Regions from separate parts of the Veillonella sp. 3913 genome, predicted to be linked through region 1. Evidence: riboswitches for the same ligand, from Rfam matches in the RefSeq annotation. Region 1 holds a riboswitch; each other region holds the start of a gene.
The links. A riboswitch is a leader RNA that binds a small molecule or an ion and turns the genes downstream of it on or off. The one in region 1 is predicted to bind thiamine pyrophosphate.
Positions count from the first base shown of each region.

Region 2: linked by a shared signal. The riboswitch ahead of thiS (sulfur carrier protein ThiS) and the one ahead of cytX (putative hydroxymethylpyrimidine transporter CytX) in region 1 are both predicted to bind thiamine pyrophosphate.
Region 3: linked by a shared signal. The riboswitch ahead of thiC (phosphomethylpyrimidine synthase ThiC) and the one ahead of cytX (putative hydroxymethylpyrimidine transporter CytX) in region 1 are both predicted to bind thiamine pyrophosphate.

Region 1 is NZ_RQVF01000001.1:324,823-332,968, forward strand. Features, by position in the region: gene rplS (50S ribosomal protein L19) at 1-113, opposite strand, end outside; gene EO113_RS01650 (zinc metalloprotease HtpX) at 236-1,135, opposite strand; gene glyS (glycine--tRNA ligase subunit beta) at 1,142-3,175, opposite strand; gene glyQ (glycine--tRNA ligase subunit alpha) at 3,177-4,052, opposite strand; gene thiE (thiamine phosphate synthase) at 4,431-5,102, opposite strand; gene thiD (bifunctional hydroxymethylpyrimidine kinase/phosphomethylpyrimidine kinase) at 5,209-6,015, opposite strand; TPP riboswitch at 6,082-6,178, opposite strand; TPP riboswitch at 6,359-6,466, shown strand; gene cytX (putative hydroxymethylpyrimidine transporter CytX) at 6,610-7,803, shown strand; gene EO113_RS01680 (DNA repair protein RecO) at 7,936-8,146, opposite strand, start outside.
Region 2 is NZ_RQVF01000002.1:141,772-149,917, reverse strand. Features, by position in the region: gene EO113_RS03860 (hypothetical protein) at 1-175, shown strand, start outside; gene EO113_RS03855 (YkvA family protein) at 193-537, shown strand; gene EO113_RS03850 (thioesterase family protein) at 590-1,000, shown strand; gene murI (glutamate racemase) at 1,004-1,822, shown strand; gene EO113_RS03840 (hypothetical protein) at 1,831-2,370, shown strand; gene EO113_RS03835 (coenzyme F420-0:L-glutamate ligase) at 2,381-3,037, shown strand; TPP riboswitch at 3,088-3,187, shown strand; gene thiS (sulfur carrier protein ThiS) at 3,462-3,653, shown strand; gene thiF (sulfur carrier protein ThiS adenylyltransferase ThiF) at 3,654-4,229, shown strand; gene EO113_RS03820 (thiazole synthase) at 4,240-5,031, shown strand; gene thiH (2-iminoacetate synthase ThiH) at 5,105-6,244, shown strand; gene EO113_RS03810 (thiamine phosphate synthase) at 6,231-7,058, shown strand; gene EO113_RS03805 (glycosyltransferase family 2 protein) at 7,090-8,028, shown strand; gene EO113_RS03800 (NlpC/P60 family protein) at 8,051-8,146, shown strand, end outside.
Region 3 is NZ_RQVF01000001.1:158,793-166,938, forward strand. Features, by position in the region: gene menE (o-succinylbenzoate--CoA ligase) at 1-160, shown strand, start outside; gene EO113_RS00735 (PaaI family thioesterase) at 162-584, shown strand; gene trmD (tRNA (guanosine(37)-N1)-methyltransferase TrmD) at 693-1,523, shown strand; gene EO113_RS00745 (RNA methyltransferase) at 1,524-2,096, shown strand; gene EO113_RS00750 (YebC/PmpR family DNA-binding transcriptional regulator) at 2,106-2,837, shown strand; TPP riboswitch at 2,889-2,997, shown strand; gene thiC (phosphomethylpyrimidine synthase ThiC) at 3,075-4,379, shown strand; gene EO113_RS00760 (hypothetical protein) at 4,551-5,264, shown strand; gene EO113_RS00765 (hypothetical protein) at 5,266-5,958, shown strand; gene EO113_RS00770 (hypothetical protein) at 6,080-6,661, shown strand; gene rpsB (30S ribosomal protein S2) at 6,869-7,594, shown strand; gene tsf (translation elongation factor Ts) at 7,716-8,146, shown strand, end outside.

The sequences.
Region 1 (8,146 bases):
CGTTCACGGCTACCTTCCACAACTTTTACGTGTACTTTTACAGTATCACCAGCGCGGAACTCAGGAATGTCAGAGCGAAGCTGTTCTTTTTCTAATACATCAATAATATTCACGATTTTTTCCTCCTATTTTGCAGACGTTCATTACTTACACCTTATAAGCAGAGGACCATCTCAAATTAACAGTACTATTCTATCATAAATAAAAGTTTTTATGCAAGAGGGAAATGTAAAATTTATTTTATCTTCCCCTCTACATATTGTCGCAATCGTTCGATACGTTTTTCTGTAGCTGGATGTGTGCTATAGAGTTTGCTAATGAGCCCACTTTCACCAGTTTCAACTGTATAGTTGCGTAAGGTAATCAATGCATTATGGAGTTCAGCGCCTAAGCCGATTTCATAAGCATATTTATCTGCCCGATATTCGGCTCGTCTACCTGTGAATAAGTCAATAATGATCAAAGGCGCTTTAATAACCCACTGCATGAAAAGTATCTGCAATACCACGCAAAGGTAGAAGATTTGCACAATGAATGTAATTATCGGTAGTCGCAAATATTGAATCCATAATATGACACGCGCAAATAGTTCGTACACACGAATGCACATTTGTCCCAAATAGTTCATATAGAAACAAGAAAATCCGTAGGCCCCATCTTTATGATGAATATGTCCCATTTCGTGAGCCACTATGCCCAATAATTCATCATATGGCAACTGTATGATAGCCCCCGTATTAATACAAATTCGATTATGCCCCATTGCAAAAGCATTGATAGAATCATCATTTTTGATAAACCAGTCGAATTGCGACATATCGATACCAGTATGGTTTTGTATATCCTTCTGAATCATCTGTAGAATCTCTACTTCTTGCCCTATAGGACGACGTCCCCCATAGAGCCACATGGTAATGCGATGAAACCAAGGAATTTGCGCTAGTGCCGCCACAAGTAACACAGATGTACCTGCTACGGCATAGCTAATATTTTCCAGGTTAATACGCACATGAAAGAGGTCCATCGCTTTCATCAGAAAAGGATGATCAATAGGACCAAAGATGACTTGGTACATATACACAATGCTACCCATGATGAATACATTCGCAAAAAATGTTAGTACTGTAACAATCATAAGATCTTATTTCAATTTACCTAAGTTACTTACTTCGTAAGTCATACGTAATAATTGAAGACGATTTTGCTTCACTGCTTCGTCTTTATCCATAACCATAACATGTTCAAAGAATGTTTCAATATATGGCACCAAGGATTCTGCCAAACTTACAGCTTTCACATAGTCCCCAACTTCTAAGGCCTTGCGATTTGTTGTATATACCGGTAATGCCGCTTTGTACAAGGCTTGTTCAGAATCTTCTTTTAACAAGGATTCGTCAACGCCTGTGAAAGTCACATCTTTTACCATATTAAAAATACGTGTGTAAGCCTGCATTAATGGTTCGTTTTCATCAATACGGTTTGCTGTTAAGGCTTGTCCTAAACCTTCTGCTAGGGCAACTGTGACAGTCTCTTGGCTCAATACGATATCTACCACTTGATATGGCATACCTTGTTCTAACAAGATATTTTTCAGACGAAGGATGAAGAAGTTTTCTAATTGACCTAGTAATTCTTCTTGTTTTTCACTAGCCACGCCTAATAATTCCATTGCTTTTACCCAGATTGGACGCATGGATAAAGACCATTTGCTATCCATCAAGATGTTGATGATACCGATTGTTTGACGACGCAATGCATATGGATCTTGGGAGCCTGTAGGGATTAAACCACGGCTGAAAGTAGCTACAATGGTATCTACTTTATCTACGATACTCAAAATACGACCTGCATCGGTACTTGGCAAGATATCCCCTGCAAAACGAGGCAAGTATTGTTCAAAAATAGCCTCTCCTACAGCTGGTGTTTCGCCATCTAGTAAAGCATATTCTTTACCCATAATACCTTGCAATTCAGTAAATTCACTCACCATACCTGTCGTTAAGTCTGTTTTAGCAAGGTGTGTAGCACGTTCTAAGGTAGCTGTATCTGCAAAACCTACTTCTTTTGCTAAGGCAGTACCTAATGTTAACAGACGTTCTGTTTTATCTTTTAAATTGCCCAAACCTTCTTGGAAGACAATTTTTGTCAATGCTTCATACCGGCCTGCTAATGGTGTTTTACGGTCTTCATTAAAGAAGAACTTCGCATCGTCTAAACGAGCGCGAAGTACTCGTTCATTACCAGCTGCCACCACATCCAAAGATTTGCTATCCCCGTTACGAACAGTTAAAAACATAGGAAGTAATTTACCTTTGCCGTCCACCATTGGGAAATAGCGTTGATGGTCTTTCATTGGTGTAATAATACAGTCTGATGGTAACGCTAAATAGCTTTCATCAAAAGTACCACAAAGAGCTGTTGGATATTCTACTAGGAATGTAACTTCGTCTAATAAATCTTCATCCCACACCACAGTAGCCCCTTTAGTGGCTGCTAATTCTGTTAATTGTTTACGGATTGTTTCACGGCGAACGTCTTGGTCGATCATAATGAAGTTTTTATTCAATGTATCTACATAGTCTTTTGGTTCTCCAATAGTCAACTCAGATTCACCTAAGAAACGATGTCCACGGCTTACATTTGTACTTGTTACATTAGCAAATGTCACTGGTACTACGTCTTGACCAAATAATGCCACTAACCAACGTACTGGGCGAACGAAACGTTCTTCTAAATCGCCCCAATGCATGGATTTAGGGAAACTTAAACCTGTAATCAAGGATGGTAATATGTCAGATAAGACTTCTTTTGTATCTAAACCAGCTGTCGTTGTATCAGCAAAGATATATCCATCTACTACTTTCAATTCAGATACATCTAATCCTTTACCACGAGCAAAACCGATAGCTGCTTTTGTAGCATTTCCATCAGCATCATAGGCAATGGATACAGATGGACCTTTATGAGTTTCGTGAACATCTTCACCACGTTCTGCTACGTCATTGATGAGTAATGCAACGCGGCGAGGTGTAGCATACACTTTCACAGCACCATGTGGAATGTGACGTTCCGCCAAAGCTGCTGTTGCTAATTCACCTAATTGTTTGATAATATTTGGCAAAAATCCTGCAGGAATTTCTTCTGCCCCAATTTCAAAGAGTAAATCCTTAGCCATCTTATTTATCTCCTTTCAACAATGGGAAACCAAGTTCTTCTCGTTTCGCCAAATAGTTTTGTGCACAAATACGAGCCATGTTACGAACACGACCGATAAAAGCTGTTCTTTCAGAAATAGAAATAGCACCGCGTGCATCTAGCAAGTTAAATGTATGGGAACATTTCAACACATAATCGTAGGCCGGCAACACAAAACCTAATTGACATACACGTGTAGCCTCTGCTTCGTACATGTCGAACAATTTGAACAACATATCTGTATCTGCTAATTCAAAGCTGTACGTAGATTGTTCTACTTCGTTTGCATGCCATACATCGCCATATGTGTATTGTTCGTTCCATTGTAAGTCATACACATTTTCTACGCCTTGAATGTACATAGCCAAACGTTCTAAACCATATGTGATTTCTACAGATACTGGTTTTACATCGATAGATCCTACTTGTTGGAAATAGGTAAACTGCGTTACTTCCATGCCGTCTAACCAAACTTCCCAACCAAGACCCCAAGCGCCTAATGTTGGAGATTCCCAGTTATCTTCTACGAAACGGATATCATGATCTTCTGCATGAATGCCAAGAGCAGCCAAACTTTGCAAGTATAATTCTTGAATATTGTCTGGAGAAGGTTTAATAATCACTTGGAATTGATGATGTTGAAATAAACGGTTCGGATTGTCACCATAACGACCGTCTGCTGGACGACGGGATGGTTCTACATAACATACAGACCATGGTTCTGGTCCCAATGCATGTAAGAACGTAGCAGGGTTCATCGTACCTGCCCCTTTTTCAATGTCATATGGTTGTTGTAAAATACAACCTTGTTCACCCCAGAAGTTTTGGAGTGTAAAAATCATCTCTTGAAATGTCATTTCCATTCCTCCTTATGTTTTACAGGGAATAAAAAAAGTCCCTGCAACGAAAATCGCTACAGGGACGAGATATACCCGCGGTTCCACCCTAATTGGCTAATGCCCTCTTTTAAAAAATAGCCTTTACTAATTGTCCATACCTAGTATGGTACAACGTTCCTGCTCATGCTCCACAGCGCCTTCTACTCAATTGTGAGCTTTCACCATCCTCACTCGCTAAAGGGAGTATACTCCTCTGCTTCATCACTTATGTATATATACTATTGTATGGATAAAAGGGATTAGTGTCAAGGTGTATCCTCTTAATCAGCGATGTAAGTTCTTAATTACTTTTACTATCCCCCTATTCCACAATAGTCTAGGAATATGTTCTGTATATTATTTTTCCAAGAACATCTTACACCATTCCATGTTCTCTATCCACATGGCAGTTTCATATTCGACGTCTTCCATTTCTGTGATGGCTGAGATCACCGCAATACCGTCCACTGGTTCCGCTAAGACATCATCAAAGTTATCTCGATTAATGCCACCAATAGCCACCATTGGAATTGTCGGGTTATGAGCACGTAAAGCTAAAATTAATTCGGGCCCTCGCACAGTTTTGGCATCTTTTTTTGTGCTTGTTTCATACATAGGACCTACACCGATATAATCCACATAGTCCAACTTTGTGTTCTCCAACTCTTCTACAGAGTTAATAGACGTACCCACAAGAGCGTGAGGCAATCGTTTGCGTACTTCTTCAAGGTCCATATCGTCTTGCCCCACATGAACACCATCAGCACCTATCTTTTCAGCTAATTTTACATCATCATTGATGATGAAAGGAACTCCATATTCTTTGCAAATTTTCTGTAACTCCCGTGCCAACTGTTCTTTTTCGTCACCTACTAAAGCACCTTCTCCTTTTTCACGAAGTTGAAAGCAAGTAATACCCCCTTTACAAGCTTCTGTAAGGGTCTTGTGAATATCCTTCGTATTCGGTGTTCCACAAATGAAGTACAACCCCATCATGGAGCGTACTGTATCTATATCATGATGTTTCAAAATAATCCTCGTTTCTTATATAACAACCAAAACAGATTACTTATAGTATACCACGACACTCAAACTATTCGATATGGCTTGTATCATACTCATAGACTTGGGTAGATTATTCAGAATATTCATCTCCATAGGCCATATGATTCACTGGTCCATTGCCTGTGCCCAACCCTGGATTATGCAAGATAGCTAATCGGATATATTCTTTACCAATGGTAATGGCATCTTCCAAGGATTTCCCTTTAGCTAGTTCTGCTGTTATAACAGCAGAGAATGTACAACCTGTGCCATGGGTGTGTACTGTGTCATATTTAGGACTTGTCCAAGAGCGACGCATGGACATGGTATCTTTTGTAAACAAGTAATCTGTAGCCTCATCTCCAATGTGACCACCTTTGATGATTACCGCTTGAGGGCCTAATTCTTGTAAAATGCGAATCCCTGCTGTATGCAAAGCTTCTACCGTATCAATTTTCATATCTGCTAGTACTTCGGCTTCACTACGGTTCGGTGAAATCAAGGTCGCTTTCGGAATCAATTTGCTTTGTAAGGCTTTCACAGCTTCATCTGAGATAAGACGGTCCCCACTAGTGGCAATCATCACAGGGTCTAACACATAGGGTACTTTAGAATCTAGGTAAGTTCCAATTAGTTCCATCATCTCTGCTGTAGCTAACATACCCGTTTTCACTGCTTCTGGCACAATATCTGTAAATACGGCTTGCAATTGTGCTTCAATCATAGAAAGGTCCATGTGAGCAATTTGTGTCACACCTCTCGTATTTTGCGCTACTACTGATGTAATGACAGCCATGCCATAGACGTGACGACTTTGAAAGCTTTTTAAGTCTGCCATCACCCCTGCACCACCTGTTGGATCCGTTCCTGCAATCGTTAATGCTCTATGTAATTTCATAGGTATCTCCTTTACTAGTAACAAAAAAGAACCAATCCTTTGGACGGTTCTTATACAATGTCTAGTATTCGATGCCATCCACTTTCCTACGCCAGCATTATCTGGTTCAGGTCTAGGGTTTTGACACTCATCAATCTCAGCATAAGCACCCCTAGTGGTTCTTCTATTAATTTAGTTATAACATGAAATATACTCTAATGCAATACAATAAATTACAGCTAAGCTACTTTCACTATAAGAGATTTCCTCTCAATATAGACATTCATATATCCTATATATTTCATATGATACATTACATTCACCTATATATTGCTATTGACGTAGTATCATTCAATTCGTATAATACATCTGTAAGGGGTGCTCACTAAAGTGGGCTGAGAAGTGGCTATGTGCTACTAACCCATAACCTGATTTGGATAATGCCAACGTAGGGATATATTAGTATATTTTTGTAGTACCTATACAAACACATAAGGACACATTACCACATGGTTCCTGTTTGCAATACTAGGTATCTTAAGAATATCTATCATCTACAGGCTAATCGTTTCAGATTAGTCTTTTTTGTTCCTACTGGCATAGTTAGGAGTATTCATGAGTGATTCAAAACTTTCATCATCGCGGTTATCCCTCATTTGGTTCGGCGCCGCTCTTTCCATTGCGGAAATTATGACGGGCACCTATTTTGCGCCCCTAGGATTTTCCGATGGCCTATTAGCCATCATCATCGGTCACGTCATCGGCTGCTTGTTATTATTTGGTGCAGGACTCATCGGCGCTCGTGAACACATGAGTTCTATGCAAACTGTATCCACTGTCTTTGGCAATGGGGGCATGAAATTATTTTCTATTTTAAACGTTCTACAACTGATTGGTTGGACCGGTATTATGATTTATGACGGTGCTCTTGGTGCCGTAGAGTTATGGAATCTACCATTCACTGCGTGGACTTTCATTATCGGGGCCCTCATCATTGTATGGCTCTTCATTGGTATCCGTAACATGGGGTATATCAACAGCATCATGGGCTACGGCTTAGGTATCCTCTGCATCTATTTGTTGATTAGCTTGTTACAAGAAAGTTCCATTCACAGCCAAGGAATCATCACTGATGAAATGACTTTTACAGCGGCCTTGGAATTATCCATCGCTATGCCGTTGTCTTGGCTACCATTGATTAGTGATTATACTCGATTATCCAAGAACCCTGTGGCAGGTACTGCATCTAGTGCCATCGTATACGGCGTAACTAGTTCTGTCATGTATGTATTAGGCCTCGCTGCGGCCCTTTTTACAAATGAAAGCAACATTGCAAAGGTTCTTCTTCATGCTGGTTTAGGATTTGGTGGGTTAATTATCATCGTATTCTCTACTGTCACAACTACTTTTATGGATGCCTTATCTGCTGGTATTTCCTCTGAAAGTTTGCAGACTAAATATTCTGGTCGTACTATCGGTATTATCGTTACGATCATCGGTACCATCGGTGCATCCATCTATCCAATGGATAATATCATCCCTTTCTTATATATGATTGGATCCGTGTTTGCCCCAATGATTGCTATTTTATTAACTCACTATTTCTTTTTGCGCAAATGTCCGCGCCTTGACCATGGTCCTACCCTATACATCATTTGTTGGGCATCTGGTACTTATATGTACCATCAATTCCTTGACAGCAACCCATTCTTAGGGGCTAGCCTATCTACTATCGTAGGAACAGCATTAGCAACCATTGCAACGGCCTATATCATTAGCCTAATTTCTAAAAAGAAAAAAGAAATATAACCGCTTACTATACTATTTAGTGCGTATATAAGCACTCATTATTTCATTATACACTTTACAATAACTTCACAAATCAAAACAGGAGCATTCCTTCTATGAAAGGTAGCTCCTGTTTTCATTTTAATATATTAATTATATCATCGTCTCTAAAAACTCAATGCTATGCAATGTATATCCTAGTTGATATGTCAAAAGTTTTCGCAATAGAATTTCTAATTGATCCCATTGATTCGCAGTAAGACGTAAAGGCTTTGTAGGAATCCAATCATAGTTCAAAAGCATTGTTATCCCTTGTTGTAGCTCTTGTTTCACTACATACTGACAGGCTTCATAGATTTCATCG
Region 2 (8,146 bases), on a different contig from region 1:
AGAAGAAAAAGCTTCTGAATTGACAGCCAAAGCGATTGATCACGCACAAGAAGCGGTGCAAGACATTCGTGAAAAAGCGGAAGTTGTGAAGGAAACAGCAGTAGAATTGGCAGAACAAACAAAAGAAAAAGCCATTGACTTAGCAGAACAAGCAAAAGACAAGTTCAAACAATAATCAGAGAGGTTATAACTATGAATATCTTACAAATCCTTAAGTATGGAAAAACCTTTACATCTGATGCCTTTATGTCTACTGTGAATCGCATGGGTCGTAATATTATGTTTGCACGAAAAGCTGTTATGTTATATTATTGTTTACGTGATGCAGATACACCAGCATTTGTAAAGGCCGTTATTGCAGGCGCTTTAGGATACTTGATATTGCCTATTGATTTTATCCCAGATAGCGTACCAGGTCTTGGCTGGGTGGATGATGTGGCAGTATTAGCAATTGCTATGAAAGTAGCGAATCGCTATATTAAGGCTTCCCATAAGGAAAAAGCACAAAAATTTGTGCCTATCGGATCAATTGATTAATCAGTAAAGGGGCTCTTTGGAGCCTCTTATTGCATAGGAAAGGTAGTATACGATGATTTCTACATCTTTACGTGTCCGATTTTATGAAACGGATATGATGGAGATTGCCCATCATACGAATCATTTACGGTGGTTTGAAATGGGGAGAATTGAATATTTTCGCCGCTGTGGTATTAGTCTATGGGACATGATGCAAGAGGGCATCGTCTTTCCTATTACAAAAGTGAGCTGTGAGTATAAGGAAGTGGCACGCTTTGATGATGTATTGCGGGTGGAATTAACAGTAGCCTCTTTGTCGCGGGCTCAATGTACTTTCACATATCGGATTATCCGTGACAGTGATAATGCATTGATCTGCACAGGGGAAACACAAAATGTGTTTACTGCTAAAGAAACAGGTAAAATTATTCGCTTGCCAGATGTATTTTTTAAACCCATGAAAGCCGTAGCAGAGGAGGAGTAGGGAATGACGCCCATACAGAAGGAATTACCTATTGGAGTATTCGACTCTGGAATCGGTGGATTGTCTGTATTATCTGTGCTAGCACAAGAATTTCCGGAAGAAGATTTTATTTATGTTGGAGATAGTGCAAACAATCCAGTAGGCAATAGGCCGATTGAGGAAATTGAAGGCATTGCTACGAAAATTGCAGAGTTTTTAGTGGCCCAACCAGTGAAATTTATAGTGATCGCATGCAATACATTTTCTGTGGTAGCCTTGGACAAACTATCCAAACAATTTGATGTACCTATTGTGGGGATGGCCCAGGGGATTCATGATGCTCTGCGTATCAAAGTCAAACAGAAACGTAAAGGACCTTTAGGCATTATGGCTACCGTCGCGACTATTAATAGTCATAAACATATGGATGCGGTACATAGCTTAAAACCTCATGTGAAAGTGGTAGAACAAGGCTGTAAAGATTTGGCGGCCTGTATTGAAGAAGGTCATTTAGATGATGCAGTTTTACGACATTGTGCAAAAGAATATGTACAGCCTTTGGTAGAGGCAAATGTGGAAGTGGCCATTTTAGGATGTACCCACTATCCTTTAGTAGAACCCATATTGCGTGAGTTGGCTAAAGAACAAATTTGCTTTGTAGACCCTGCGTGGGAAACATCTGATGCTGTAGGAGCTATTTTGTACGGAGAAGATTTGGAGCAGACATCAGGTAGGAAAGGCTCTATACAAGTTTGTGTTACTAGCCATGCGGATCGAGTAACGTCTATCGTACAAGATATTTTCAAGGATACTAGCTTAGAAGCTAAGCTCATTACTCTATAGGAGGAATTATGTATATTTACACATTAATAGATACCCTAGTGTGGATAGCCTGTATCATTGCTATCATTTATATTGCCTACCGCATATTTGCATGGCGCCAAGGCAATGAAGACATTGTGATCATGGTGAAACGTCGCACTCCATTTGTGGTAGAAGACATTAGTTTTGATCAAGTAGTGTTATCTACGGATATTCCATTCGTGAACAGAGGCAAACAATACGGAACCATCATGGATATGTTCCCTCGTCATTTATTACCACAAGAACAATTTGACAATGTGCGAATTCAATCGTGGTTAACCGATGCAAAGGCAGAACGTCATGATGGTTATTGGGAAGCGTTAGTCTATAAGCAACGACAAGGAAGTACCATTCGTTTGCGTCTAGTGATGACGGCTAATAGTGGTAACATTCGTAAAGACTTAGTGGGATTCCCGGACATGCCTATCGATATCTACCATCAAGTAGTAGGCCGTGAGGCATACCGTATTTCAAAAACTAGAATTACTCTAACTGCAGAAGAGTTAGAAGTAGCAATGCGTAAATAGGAGGTATATCATGGCTGAATTAGAACTTTTACCAATCCCTACGCGCATTTTAACGAACAAAGATGATATCGTTGAGGCTATCGTAGAATTTGCAGGCCCTTATATTGGACCAGAAGATATTGTGTGCGTAGCAGAATCCGTCGTGGCTATCACGCAAGGGGAGTTTACACGACCAGAAGATTTAAAAGTATCTTGGCAAGCTAAATTTTTAAATCGCTTTATTCATCCGGATGGATCTATGGCATCTGTGTATGGTATGCAAGCAGCTATGGATAAAGAAGGGGAATGGAAAATGATGTTTGCCTTCCTCTGTGGAGCCGTAGCTAAAGTGTTTAAAAAATCTGGCGTGTTCTATCAAATGGCACGGACCGCATCCTTAACAGATGATGTGACAGGGACTATGCCTCCGTTTGATAAATGCATTGTATATGGACCAAAACAACCACATGCAGTAGCCGATGCTATCATGAAAGCCACAGGAGCCTATGGAGCTTGTGTAGCGGACGTGAATGATTTAAAACGAGCGGCTATCTTAGGGCATAGTCGTGGATTGAAACCGCAGCAAATTGCGCAAATTTTAATCGATAATCCATTTGGCAATGATAGCCAAATGACACCTATCGTTGTGATTAAAAATTATGCCTCTGTGTCTGCACGGAGACGATAAAAATTGTTGATACTTCGGCTTGCAAATTGAGTCGTATCAGCGTATACTGAAAGAGAACTTTGGGGAGCCTAATGGCTGAGAGTAAACGAAAGTTTTGACCCATAACCTGATTTGGATAATGCCAACGTAGGATAAGTTTGATTCGTCATACTGAGGACATCCAACAGGATGTCCTTTTTTTGTGTCTTTCATAGGATGGTATATCGTATAGAGGTACAGAATAGAGGTACATCGAAATGGATGCACAAGTGGAACAGAATAGTGAGACGATAGAGTGCTACAGCATGAAGGGGCATACCACCGCGGGTATGGTTTTTCGTGCTGTTTTTTTATACTAGTATGTGGTGAAGGAGCCATGACGGATAATTGGTATGATACTAGTTTGAAATAGGTATATAGCATACGCTATAGTTAGGAGGATATGATGAAAGTAAATGGAGCAACCTATCATTATGAGGGGCAAACAGTGCAAGAAGTACTGGCAGCCTTAGCGTTTCGAATGGATCGCATCGTAGTGGAATATAATGGGAAGATTCTTTCTAAAGCAGACTGGGAATCGACTCGTGTGAGTCCTGCAGACACAATGGAAGTAGTAACCTTTGTAGGAGGTGGCTAAATGGTATCTTTACAAGATAAAAAAGTTCTGCTCATCGGTGTAGGCGGTGTTGGTTCTCATGTGGCAGTGGCATTGTGCCGTGCTGGAATTGGTCAGTTAGAAATCGTAGACTTCGACGTTGTGGATGAAAGTAACTTAGGTCGTCAATATTATGAGGTGAATGATGTAGGAGTTTTAAAAGTAGGGGCTATGAAAGGCCATCTCAATCGGATGAATCCAAACTGTGAAGTCATCGTTCATAATGAATGCCTTACACCAGAAAGATTATCTGAATTAATCGATGGCTATGACATGGTCGTAGAAGCAGTGGACAAGGCTGTCACAAAAGCGTGGATGACAGAAGTGATTTTGACCCATCCTGCAGAGCCTTTATTAGTTGGCTGTTCCGGTATGGCAGGTTGGGGGGATAGTAATGGTATCCGCCGTGAACGGAGACACCATCGTTGGTATCTATGTGGTGATGGTGTGAGTGATATCGATTCTATCGGAAAAATTACTGCGGCTCGTGTCATGGTGTGCGCCGGACATATGGCAAATGCCGTCATTCAATTATTACACGGAGAAGATATTGATTAAGGAGGAACCTATGACACGTTCAGTAAAAGATATGGAAACACAAGATACATGGACCTTAGGGGGACATACATTACATTCTCGATTTATCTTGGGGTCTGGAAAATTTTCTATCGACTTAATCGAGGCTGTCCTAGAAGAAGCGGGTGCAGAAATGATTACCTTAGCCCTACGTCGTGCGGTAGGTGGAGAAGTGGAAAATATCCTAGATGCTATCCCAAAGGATACTATCTTAATCCCTAATACGAGTGGCGCTCGAGATGCTGAAGAAGCGGTGCGTATAGCAAGATTATCCCGAGCTACAGGTTGTGGAGATTTTGTAAAAGTAGAAATTATGAAAGATTCAAAATATTTATTGCCACATAATGGGGAGACCATTAAGGCTACAGAAATATTAGCAAAAGAAGGATTCATCGTTATGCCATACATGTATCCAGACTTAGAAGTGGCTCGTGATTTGGTGAATGCTGGAGCCGCTGCGGTGATGCCTTTAGCGGCGCCAATTGGATCTAATCGTGGATTGCAGACAAAGGAATTTATCAAAATTTTAGTGAATGAAATTGATTTGCCTATCATTGTAGATGCTGGTATTGGTGCTCCATCCCAAGCAGCAGAAGCTATGGAAATGGGCGTAGCTGCGATCATGGCAAATACAGCCGTAGCTTCTGCGGGTCATATTCGAGGTATGGCGAAAGCATTTGGTTTAGCCATCCAAGCAGGACGGTTGGCATATTTGTCAAAATTAGGGCCTACTCTTGAAACCGGTGGTAGCGCTTCATCTCCGTTGACTGGATTTTTGAGATAATAGGAAAGGAATAGCCATGTCTAGTACCACCAGATACCATATAGATGATCCATGTTGGAAGTATCGCCCCCACATGGATCAAATTGAAAGTCCCATTTTAGAAACGGTATTGCGAGAACGTGAGCAATATACATACGATCGATACACAGCAGATGATGTGCGCCGTGTATTGCAAGAAGATACCATTGATGTAGAAGGATTGAAAATTTTATTATCTCCTGCAGCAGAACCATTTTTGGAAGAACTAGCGGAAAAAGCAAAGGCCGTACGAACACGATACTTTGGCAATTCTGTGTATTTATTTACACCGTTATATATTTCAAACTATTGCGATAACCTATGCGTGTATTGTGGCTTCAACTGTAAAAATCAGATCCATCGGGCGAAGTTAGATGAAGCAGGTATTGAAGAAGAGTTAAAAAATATTGCCAAAACAGGATTACAGGATATTTTAATTTTGACTGGGGAAAGTGAACGTCATAGCCCTATTTCTTACATTGGGCGTGCCTGTGAATTAGCAAAAAAATATTTCAAAGTAGTAGGCGTAGAAATTTACCCTGCCAATGTAGACGATTATGCGTACCTACGAGAATGCGGTTGTGATTATGTGACCGTATTCCAAGAAACCTATAATTGGGAAAACTATAAAACATTACATTTGTTAGGAAATAAAAGCGTATTTCCCTATCGACTTGAAACGCAAGAACGAGCTTTACGAGGAGGAATGCGTGGAGTAGGGTTAGCAGCCTTATTGGGATTGGATGATTTCAGAAAAGATGCCTTTGCCACTGCTTTGCATGCCCATATGCTACAACGTGCGTATCCTCATGGAGAAATTAGTATTTCCTGTCCACGCCTGCGGCCTATCGTCAATGATGATACCATCAATGCAGGGGACGTAGGAGAAGCTCAATTATTGCAAGTCATCTTGGCATATCGCTTATTCCTACCCTATGCAAATATTACGATTTCCACTAGAGAAACAGCCAGGTTCCGTAACGGGGTCCTACCATTAGCAGCGACGAAACTTTCAGCAGGTGTCAGCACAGGCATTGGTGAACATTCCTCAGAAGAAAAGAAACAAGAAGAAGGGGATGCACAATTTGAAATTGCTGACAGTAGAACTGTAGCAGAAGCCATGGAAGATGTGAAAGCCTTAGGAATGCAAGTGGTGATGAGTGATTATATCGATGTGCTCTATGAAGAAAAATAACCCATCTATAGATACCTTAGTGTTGATTACAAATCGCCAGCTACTGAAAGATGACATAAGTTTAGTAACATATGGTGCAGCACTGTCTAGAGGGATAGAAAGACTACAAAAGTATGGCAAGCATTGTATTAATCATACAGAAGAAAGTAGTTTACCGTATAATATACGTAGAGCATATAGATCTACAGTAAAAGCGAATCTTCATAGTACTAAATTGCCTGGTGCAAGGGCAGATAGTGCTGAACCAGACAACTGGATGAGAAATCACAGTAGTCTGTATACCCTGTGCCGTGATACTGATTTACCCTTTGAGGAGTATCTCCAACTCTGCGATACCATAGGTAGTACCGTGGTATACCATGGCAAGGTTATTACGAATCGAGAACAATTAGGAGTAGTTTTGGCAAAAGCGAAACGAATACATATGCCCACTAATCTAATACGACATTGGAAATCTGAACAAGAAGAACTATGGATTACCTTGCAACAACATTTTCAGGACATAACTATGTGGAGTACCGTCCACAACGAAGATGACATCAAGTTGTTAGCCTCCCTAGGAATCCCTAATTTGGAGTACGTCTTAATCAGTCCCATCTTTCCCACACCATGCAAAACAGGACACCCTGGCATTGGCGTTAAGAGGGGAAAGGAGCTGTTGAAACAAATTCAGACTCATTACCCACAAGTACAAGGTATTGCTTTGGGAGGTATCCACGAGCACAATTACCAAACGTGTTTGCAACATTCTTTCACTGGCGTAGCTATTATGTCTGATTTCATGGAGTTTGCAAAACAAGTCTCAATCCTGTAAAATAGATAGGTAAAGATCATAAGGAGGAGCTATGTTACTGTCAATTGTTGTTCCCGTATTTAATGAGGAAGATAATATTCAAAAATTTTATACTACAGTCAAAGATGTATTGCAAACACTTGACTATGACCATGAAATTATTTTCGTCGATGATGGGTCCAGTGATGATAGTGCAGGCATGCTACGATATATTGGTAATCAAGATCCAAAAGTAAAAGTGCTGTTATTGGCAAGAAACTTCGGTCATCAATTAGCCTTGACCTGTGGATTAGATTACGCCCAAGGTGATGCGGTAATCACTATGGATGGAGATATGCAACATCCACCAGAATTGATTCCAGAAATAGTCAAACATTGGGAAGCAGGTGCAGATGTAGTACGTACCATTCGCGATTCCACAGAAGATGCTAGTTGGGCAAAAGCTTTTACCTCGAAATACTATTACAAAGTGCTTAATAAATTAGCCAATGTTCCTATCGTGGAAGGTGGTTCCGATTTTCGTTTGATGAATCGAAAATCCTTAGAAACATTGAAAAACTTCCGTGAACATGGTAGATTTTTGCGGGGCATTGTAGGCGACTTGGGATTCGTACAACATGAATTTCACTTCGTGGCACCCCCACGCTTTGCAGGGACTTCTAAATTTAGTGTAAAAAAAATGATGCGCTTTGCTTTAGACGGCATTACAGCATTTTCTAGAGTACCTTTGCGTTTAGCCTTATATATCGGCTTGCTATGCGGACTATTAAGCCTGATTATGATCGGACACATATTGTTTGTTCACTTCTTCTCTGACAATGTTATCAGTGGTTGGTCTACCTTAGGGGTGGCTATCTTCTTCCTAGGTGGCGTACAATTGGTAGGCATTGGTATCATCGGAGAATATGTGGGACGAATTTTTGAAGAAGTCAAACAACGACCGTTATATTGGGTGAAAGACGCCATAAACTGTCACATACAAGACAAATAATAGTATATAAGAGAGGAGTCCTATGACGAGTAAAAAGAAACAATACCTGGCAGTCGCTCTATTAGTAGGTTTTTTAGGTACTAGTGTACAAGGAGCTTACCAATATGGTGATACAGGC
Region 3 (8,146 bases), 170 kb from region 1:
GGTAACAAACCATTCCGAAGAAGATATATCAGAATATCTACTCAGTCGTTTAGCGAAGTATAAAGTACCGAAACGAATGATATATTTTGATGCATTACCTAAAAATAGTATGGGAAAAATATTGCGACAAGACTTGATTCACACAGTAGAAAGGACATAGTATGAAGGAAACCTCTTTATTAGAACAATTACAGATAGAGACATTTCACTGTACTGAACAGGCCTTTCAAAGTACTATGAAGCTTTCATCGTTTCATGCACAACCCTTTGGATTCGTTAACGGTGGCGTGTATTTAGCCTATGGAGAAGCATTAGCAGGCATGGCATCTAATGCTATATTGGCACAAGAATCAACATCGAGCAATAAAAGCGTGGACTTAGATTCGTCTGAACAAAAAGTAGCTGTAGGTCAATCGATAACGGCTAATCATGTGAAACCGAAACGATGTGAAGGATATGTCGTAGCACGTGGTCAATTATTACACAAAGGTGGTCGAAATCATGTATGGATGATTAATATCTTTGATGAAACAGATCGATTATTATCTCATATGACGGTGACAAATAGTATTATAAATATATAGTTAGAGCACCTAGCAATCTCGATAGTTATGATACATATACATTATAAGACTTACCTTGACCTGTAAAATAGTTGTTTGTAGGATATATAGAAAGGAGGTGCATAGTCCATGAAAATAGATATTATATCGCTATTCCCAGAGTTTTTTGATGCCTTTTTTACACATTCCATCATCAAACGTGCCTTACAGGCAAATCGATTAGAAATGAAAGTGACAAATCCACGAGAATTTTCTCATAGCAAGCATGGTCAAGTGGACGATACTCCTTATGGAGGTGGCGCTGGCATGCTCATGAAAGCACCTCCTCTCTTTGAGGCTGTAGAGCATGTGTTGCAGATTCCCATAGAAGAACATCGTTGTACAAAGGAGAGTCACAAACGCCATGTTGTGTTTATGGGGCCTACAGGGAGACCATTTACACAAGAAAAAGCAAGGGAATTGGCCACCTATGATCAACTTGTCATTGTCTGTGGACACTATGAAGGGGTAGATTACCGGGTAGAAGAACACTTAGTGGATGAAACTATATCCATTGGAGATTATGTATTAACGGGCGGTGAATTACCAGCTATGGTAGTAGCCGATGCAGTGGCGCGCATGATTCCCGGTGTCTTAGGCGCTACCTCAGGAGCCATAGAGGATTCCTTTTACTATCCTTTATTGGAATGTCCACAATATACGAAACCCCAAGAATACAGAGGTATGATGGTGCCAGATATATTATTAAGTGGTCATCATAAAAATATTGAGCAGTGGCGATTAGAAGAGTCATTGAAACGGACTGCTTTACTGAGAAATGATTTGTTGCAACGAGAATTAACTGTAGATGAAATTAAGGCTCTAAAAAGAGTACTAGACAGAGTGGATTCTGAAGAGGAACAACAAGTACTTTCAAAATTGATAGGACAGTCTACTTTCACAGAGGAAAAGAGGAAATAAATGGCGAATTTATATATCGGCCTCGTTCATTATCCCATTATGAATAAACATGGTGAGGTGATCACGACGGCCATCACGAACTACGATATCCATGATATTGCCAGAGCATCTACAACTTACGATGTGGAACGGTATTTCATCATTCACAATGTACCTAGCCAACGTGAATTGGCAGAAACTGTAATGAGTCATTGGAAAACGGGATTTGGCAGTACTTATAATCCGGATAGAAAAGATGCTTTCAAACATGTGGAACTTGTCAATTCCATTCGACAAGCCATCGATATGGTGAGGGAATTAGAAGGACAGACGCCAATCGTGTGTACTACGGATGCACGAACCTATGATAATACCATTACCTATGCATCGCTCCGTAAATCACTTGAAAGTGAGAGCCGTCCTGTGGTAGTATTATTTGGAACGGGGTATGGTATGACGAAAGAAACAATGGAAGATTTCGATTATATCTTAGAACCCATCTATGGACATGGTGAGTACAATCACCTTTCAGTTCGTAGTGCCGTATCAATTATATTAGACCGCTTGCGAGGCGAAGCGTGGTGGAATAAATAGGAGGACACAATGTCAGGACATTCTAAATGGTCAAATATTAAACATAGAAAAGGTAAAAATGATGCGTTAAAAGCAAAAATTACCACAAAAATTAGTCGTGAAATTACAGTGGCTGTAAAAGCTGGTGGTACAGATCCAACCGGTAATATGCGCTTGAAGTTGGCGTTGCAAAAAGCTCGTGAAAATAACATTCCTAAGGATAATATTCAACGTGCCATCGATAAAGGTGCCGGTGCTGGTGATGCGAACAACTACGAAGAAATTACCTATGAAGGATACGGCCCAGGCGGTGCTGCCATCCTTGTAGAAGTGATGACAGATAACCGTAACCGTGCAGCTGCTGATGTCCGTCATGCCTTCTCCAAACGTGGTGGTAACTTAGGTGAAAGTGGATCTGTTAACTGGATGTTTAAACGCAAAGGTGTATTCGTGATTCCCCAAGAAGGCAATGATGAAGAAACATTGACATTATTGGCTCTTGACGCTGGCGCTGAAGACATCAAAGTAGAAGACGATGTATTCGTTATCTACACATTGCCAGATGATTACGATGCCGTAGAAGCTGCCCTAGCAGAAGCATCCATCGCTACAGATATGGCACAAATCACAATGGTTCCAGATACTAATATGGAATTAACCGGTGATGACGCAGTGAATATGCAACGAGTACTAGACATGCTGGAAGACTTGGACGATGTACAAGATGTGTATCATAATGCCATCATGGATGAGGAAGAATAATTTTCTATAAAATTCCACCATTCCATGATATACTATAAGTAAGTAAATATTTTAGATTTGCAAGGGAGCCTATGTAATAGGCTGAGAAAGGACTATGAAGTACCTGACCTTTTGACCTGATCGGGATCATGCCCGCGTAGGAAGCACGCTGACATATGTGGGTATCGATATAATGTCGATACCTTTTTGTGTATAGAGTACCCATAATAGGCTCCTTTGTAATGAAAGGAGCTTTTTATGTTTTACACACAAATGCAAGCAGCCCAAAAAGGCATTGTTACCGACGCGATGAAAGTGGTAGCAGAAAAAGAAAACATGGATGTTGAAGTATTACGAGAGTTAGTGGCAAAAGGACATGTAACAATTCCTTGCAACAAGCATCATACATCTTTACAACCAGAAGGAATCGGGCAGAAGTTGCGCACAAAAATTAATGTGAACTTAGGAACATCTAAAGATTGTACAGACTACGAAGAAGAAATGAAAAAAGTTCATCATGCAGTGGCATTAGGTGCTGAATCTATTATGGACTTGTCTACGCATGGGGATACAAAAGTGTTTCGCCGGCTGTTGACAAAGGAATGTCCTGTTATGATTGGCACCGTGCCAATCTATGATAGCGTTATTCATCATCAGAAGGATTTAGGTGAATTGACTGCAGAGGACTTTATTTCTACTATCCGTCTTCATGCAGAAGATGGTGTAGACTTTGTTACCTTACACTGTGGGATTACACAACACACAGTGGAGCAAATTAAACGTCATAAACGAAAACTAAACATCGTGAGCCGTGGAGGTAGTTTAGTCTTTGCTTGGATGTCCATGACTGGTCAAGAGAATCCGTTCTATGAATACTATGATGAAATCTTGGACATTTGTGCAGAATATGACATGACCATTTCTCTTGGCGATGCATGCCGTCCTGGTTGCTTGGCTGATGCTACAGATATCTGTCAAATCGAGGAACTCGTTCGACTTGGGGAATTAACAAAACGAGCTCGTGAACGTGGAGTACAAGTGTTGGTGGAAGGTCCAGGTCATGTGCCATTAAATCAAGTACAAGCCAATATGGAAGTACAACAAACAATCTGCGATGGGGCACCGTTCTATGTGTTAGGACCATTAGTAACAGATATTGCACCAGGCTATGACCATATTACAGCGGCCATCGGTGGTGCCGTGGCAGCCATGCATGGGGCAGCCTTCCTTTGCTATGTAACACCAGCGGAACACTTAGCCTTACCTGACGAAAACGATGTGAAAGAAGGCATTATGGCTTTCAAAATTGCTGCGCATGCCGCAGACATTGCAAAAGGGATTCCGAATGCACGAGATCGCGATGACCGTATGGCAGAGGCGCGCCAAAAACTCGATTGGGAAGCACAATATGCAGTAGCACTAGATCCTGAAAAAGCTCGTCGCATCCGTGAAAGCCGTGCCCCAGAAGAGGGGCATAAAGAAGCTTGTAGTATGTGCGGAAAATTCTGCGCCGTACGGAGCATCAACAAAGCCTTAGAGGGAGAGAAAATTGATATATTATAAATAAGAGATAAAACAGCCAACTCTTTTTTGGAGTTGGTTGTTTTGTTGTATAGATAAATTGATTATAGCAATGCAATTGATGTATTATATAGATAGTAAATATGTTTTTATGTAATGCAACTAGTGCATTTACATAAGAGTACCATTTGAGAAGATTGTTTTTTGAGGTGCATGATGAAACAATGGAAACTATTGGCACTGGGATGCGCACTATTAGTGCTAACTGGTTGTGCAAGTATGGACTCTACTATACAAGTAGATAGTGACTTTAGCGGGAAATGGGAGGCGCAATTGCATACTCCTGAACCTTTAAGTAAAACGGATTTAGAAGCTGGGTTTGACGACAGTCTAAATAAAATTATTTATGACCGTAAGCATATAGGTGATGAAACATTTGAGGAAAAACAAAATAAAGAGAAAGAGGCTTTGAAACAGTTTAGTGCAAAACATATTAAGGTAGAGGCTGTTGATGAAGCTGGTAAGGCTTTGAATAATCAAACAGATGCTAAGTCTGAATATTGGAAAATTAAAGCTTCTTTTTCAGATGAAAGTGAATTAACTAACAGTTATAGAATTATTTATGGTGTCATAGATAGACCTGAAGCGCTACATGTTATCTATCCTTATGGTGAAGAAAATAATGCATATATGTTTTTTATGGGAAAATCCTATGGAACAACAACTATTACAGTAGATGGTGATATTAAAACCGATTTCAAAACTGATGGAGTTGTAAATGGTAATACAATTACTTTTGAAAAAGATAAAAATATTCGATTTGTGTTTCTAAAAGCATCTCATACTATTAGAAATGTAATGATTGGATTGGTAGGATTAGGTGTAGTGCTTGCTGCCTTTATGATTTGGCGAAAACGAGGTCAATAGAATGAATATTAAGAAATGTATGCTAATTATACTGGGCATAATGATGATGGGATTAGCTTTCATAGGGTGCACATCTGATACAGCAATCAGAGACAATCCCGATTTGTCGGGTACATGGTATCATTATAACCCTCCTTATGAAGACAACGGCTATAATGGTGGGATTGTTTATAAAATAACGTTTGAAAAGGTAAGTGACCATGTATATAAAATGACTGAATCTAAGTTTTATATGCGTAATGTATATGCGAAACATCAGCTGGTAAACGAAAGAGAATATGGTACTGATCATGCAAGAATTACGAAATTAGATATTGCAAAGGGACCAAATAAAAATGGAGTAGTACCTATCTATGACGACGTTTATGAATGGGTGCCTTATTATGATGAAATAAAAGAAGATATGTTAATGACAGTCAGAGATGGTAAAGCTTATGATGCTGCGTTTGGCGCTACCCACACAATTAAGAAAGAAAATGGTAAGTTGATGCTTGTCAGTGGTAACGATGACAACTCTATTATGTATAAAACGGACGACTCTTTCTTTACATTTGCTAACGAACAAGAGGCGGCCAATATCAAAAAGAAAGTAGACATCGATAATGCTAAGAGTCCTAATGAAGCATATCAAATACGGAATATCACTTTCACTGTGAAAGAAAGTGATAAAAAAGTGTATGCTCATTCTAATTAGGAGTACAACCAGTATGATATATCCATATGCTTAAATATCATACAATGCTTGCTATTGCATATATGTATAGAGTATGATAGAGATGTCATTATAGTTATTTTTTATAAGTGTGAGGTGTGCTATGAGAAAAAGAACAGCAATCGCTCTTGTATTAGCTAGCGTATTTGCCGTGAATGCAGGTACTGCTACAGTAGAAGCTAGTTGGTTAAGTAAAACGTTGAAGAAATTAGATAATGCTTTGGGAGTTCCTGATAGTAATACGCAGGTGACAAAACAGAGTGATGGATATTTACATTTACCACAAGCAGGAGAACGATGGATTCTGATTTCTGAAAATAAATACTATAAAACATACCTGGATAGAACTAAAGTATATGCAAGAGGTGAAGCTCAGGATCGAGTTGTTAGAGGTGTTTTTAAGCGAGAATTTACACCTTTGGGATCTCAATGGTTAGGTGGATTTGGAGAGATCAAACCAGATGTAGTAACAGTAGAATATTACTCGAATGAATATTATGTAAATTCAGTGTCTTTTCATAATTATGGAACGTATTCTATACCAACTTCTTATTATGACGTTCATGGTAACTTAATTTACAGAAATGGTAGTATAGAACGTAAATACTATGGTAATTATATCCCGGACTCCGAAGAAGAACATATTAAAGATAGACTCTTCCATATGTTCGGTTGGGATTACTAATCGTATGTTATCACTTTGTTCTTGTAAATATTAACTTAATGCAAGGATATATTGATATAAAGCAAGGTTCCCCTTGCTTTCACTCAACAGTTTGTGCTATACTAACCAAGTATGAATACACACGCAACTAGACTATCAGTTCTGTGCGCAATTTCGCGTTTGCTGAGGGATGAGAGTTGCGGAGGTTTTTTAACAGGAGGTGCCAACATGGCAGTAGTATCACTTAAACAATTATTAGAAGCTGGTGTTCACTTTGGACATCAAACAAGAAGATGGAATCCTAAAATGGCTAAATTCATCTTCACTGAACGTAATGGTATTTATATCATTGACCTTCAAAAAACTGTAAAAAAAGTAGAAGAAGCGTATGATTTCTTACGTGAAGTAGCTCAAGAAGGCAAAACAATCCTTTTCGTAGGTACTAAAAAACAAGCTCAAGAAGCTGTAAAAGAAGAAGCTCTTCGTGCGAATATGTACTTCGTTAACGAACGTTGGTTGGGCGGTATGTTGACTAACTTCAAAACTATCGAAGCTCGTATTAAACGCTTAAAACAATTAGAAAAAATGGCTGAAGATGGAACATTCGAAGTTCTTCCAAAAAAAGAAGTAATTCGTCTTCGTCATGAATGGGAAAAATTAGAAAAATATCTTGGCGGTATTAAAGATATGCCAGAAATGCCAGGTGCACTTTTCGTAATTGACCCTAAAAAAGAAAAAATCGCTATCGCAGAAGCTAAAAAATTAGGTATTCCTGTAGTAGCTACTGTGGACACTAACTGTGATCCAGACGAAGTTGATTTCCCTATCCCAGCAAATGATGACGCTATTCGCGCAGTTAAATTATTAGCTGGTAAAATGGCTGACGCTATTTTAGAAGGTCGTCAAGGTGAACAAGACGCTTTCGGTACAGAAACTGCTTCCGAAGAAGCTTAAGAATCTGTAAGATTATTTAACAATATATACAGACATAGTCTTAATTGATAAATAAGTAATAACGATGTAAAATTAAGGTAAGGCTAAGGTCTTACCTTAATTATTTATAGGAGGAAAAATCATGGCTCAAATTACAGCAGCTTTAGTAAAAGAATTACGCGACATGACTGGCGCAGGTATGATGGATGCTAAAAAAGCATTGGTAGAAGTTGATGGCGATATCCAAAAAGCAGTTGACTTCCTTCGTGAAAAAGGCTTAGCAGCGGCAGCTAAAAAAGCTGGTCGTATTGCAGCTGAAGGTGTAGTAGCATCTTACATTCATGGTGGTGGACGTATCGGCGTATTAGTAGAAGTAAACTGTGAAACAGACTTCGTTGCTAAAACTGATGATTTCCAAGCTCTTTGTAAAGATGTAGCAATGCAAATTGCAGCAGCTAACCCAACATACTTAAAACGTGAAGATGTTCCAGCTAATATAATCGAACACGAAAAAGCTGTATTGATGGAACAAGCTAAAGTAGAAGCTGAAGAAGACGTTAAAGCTGGCCGTAA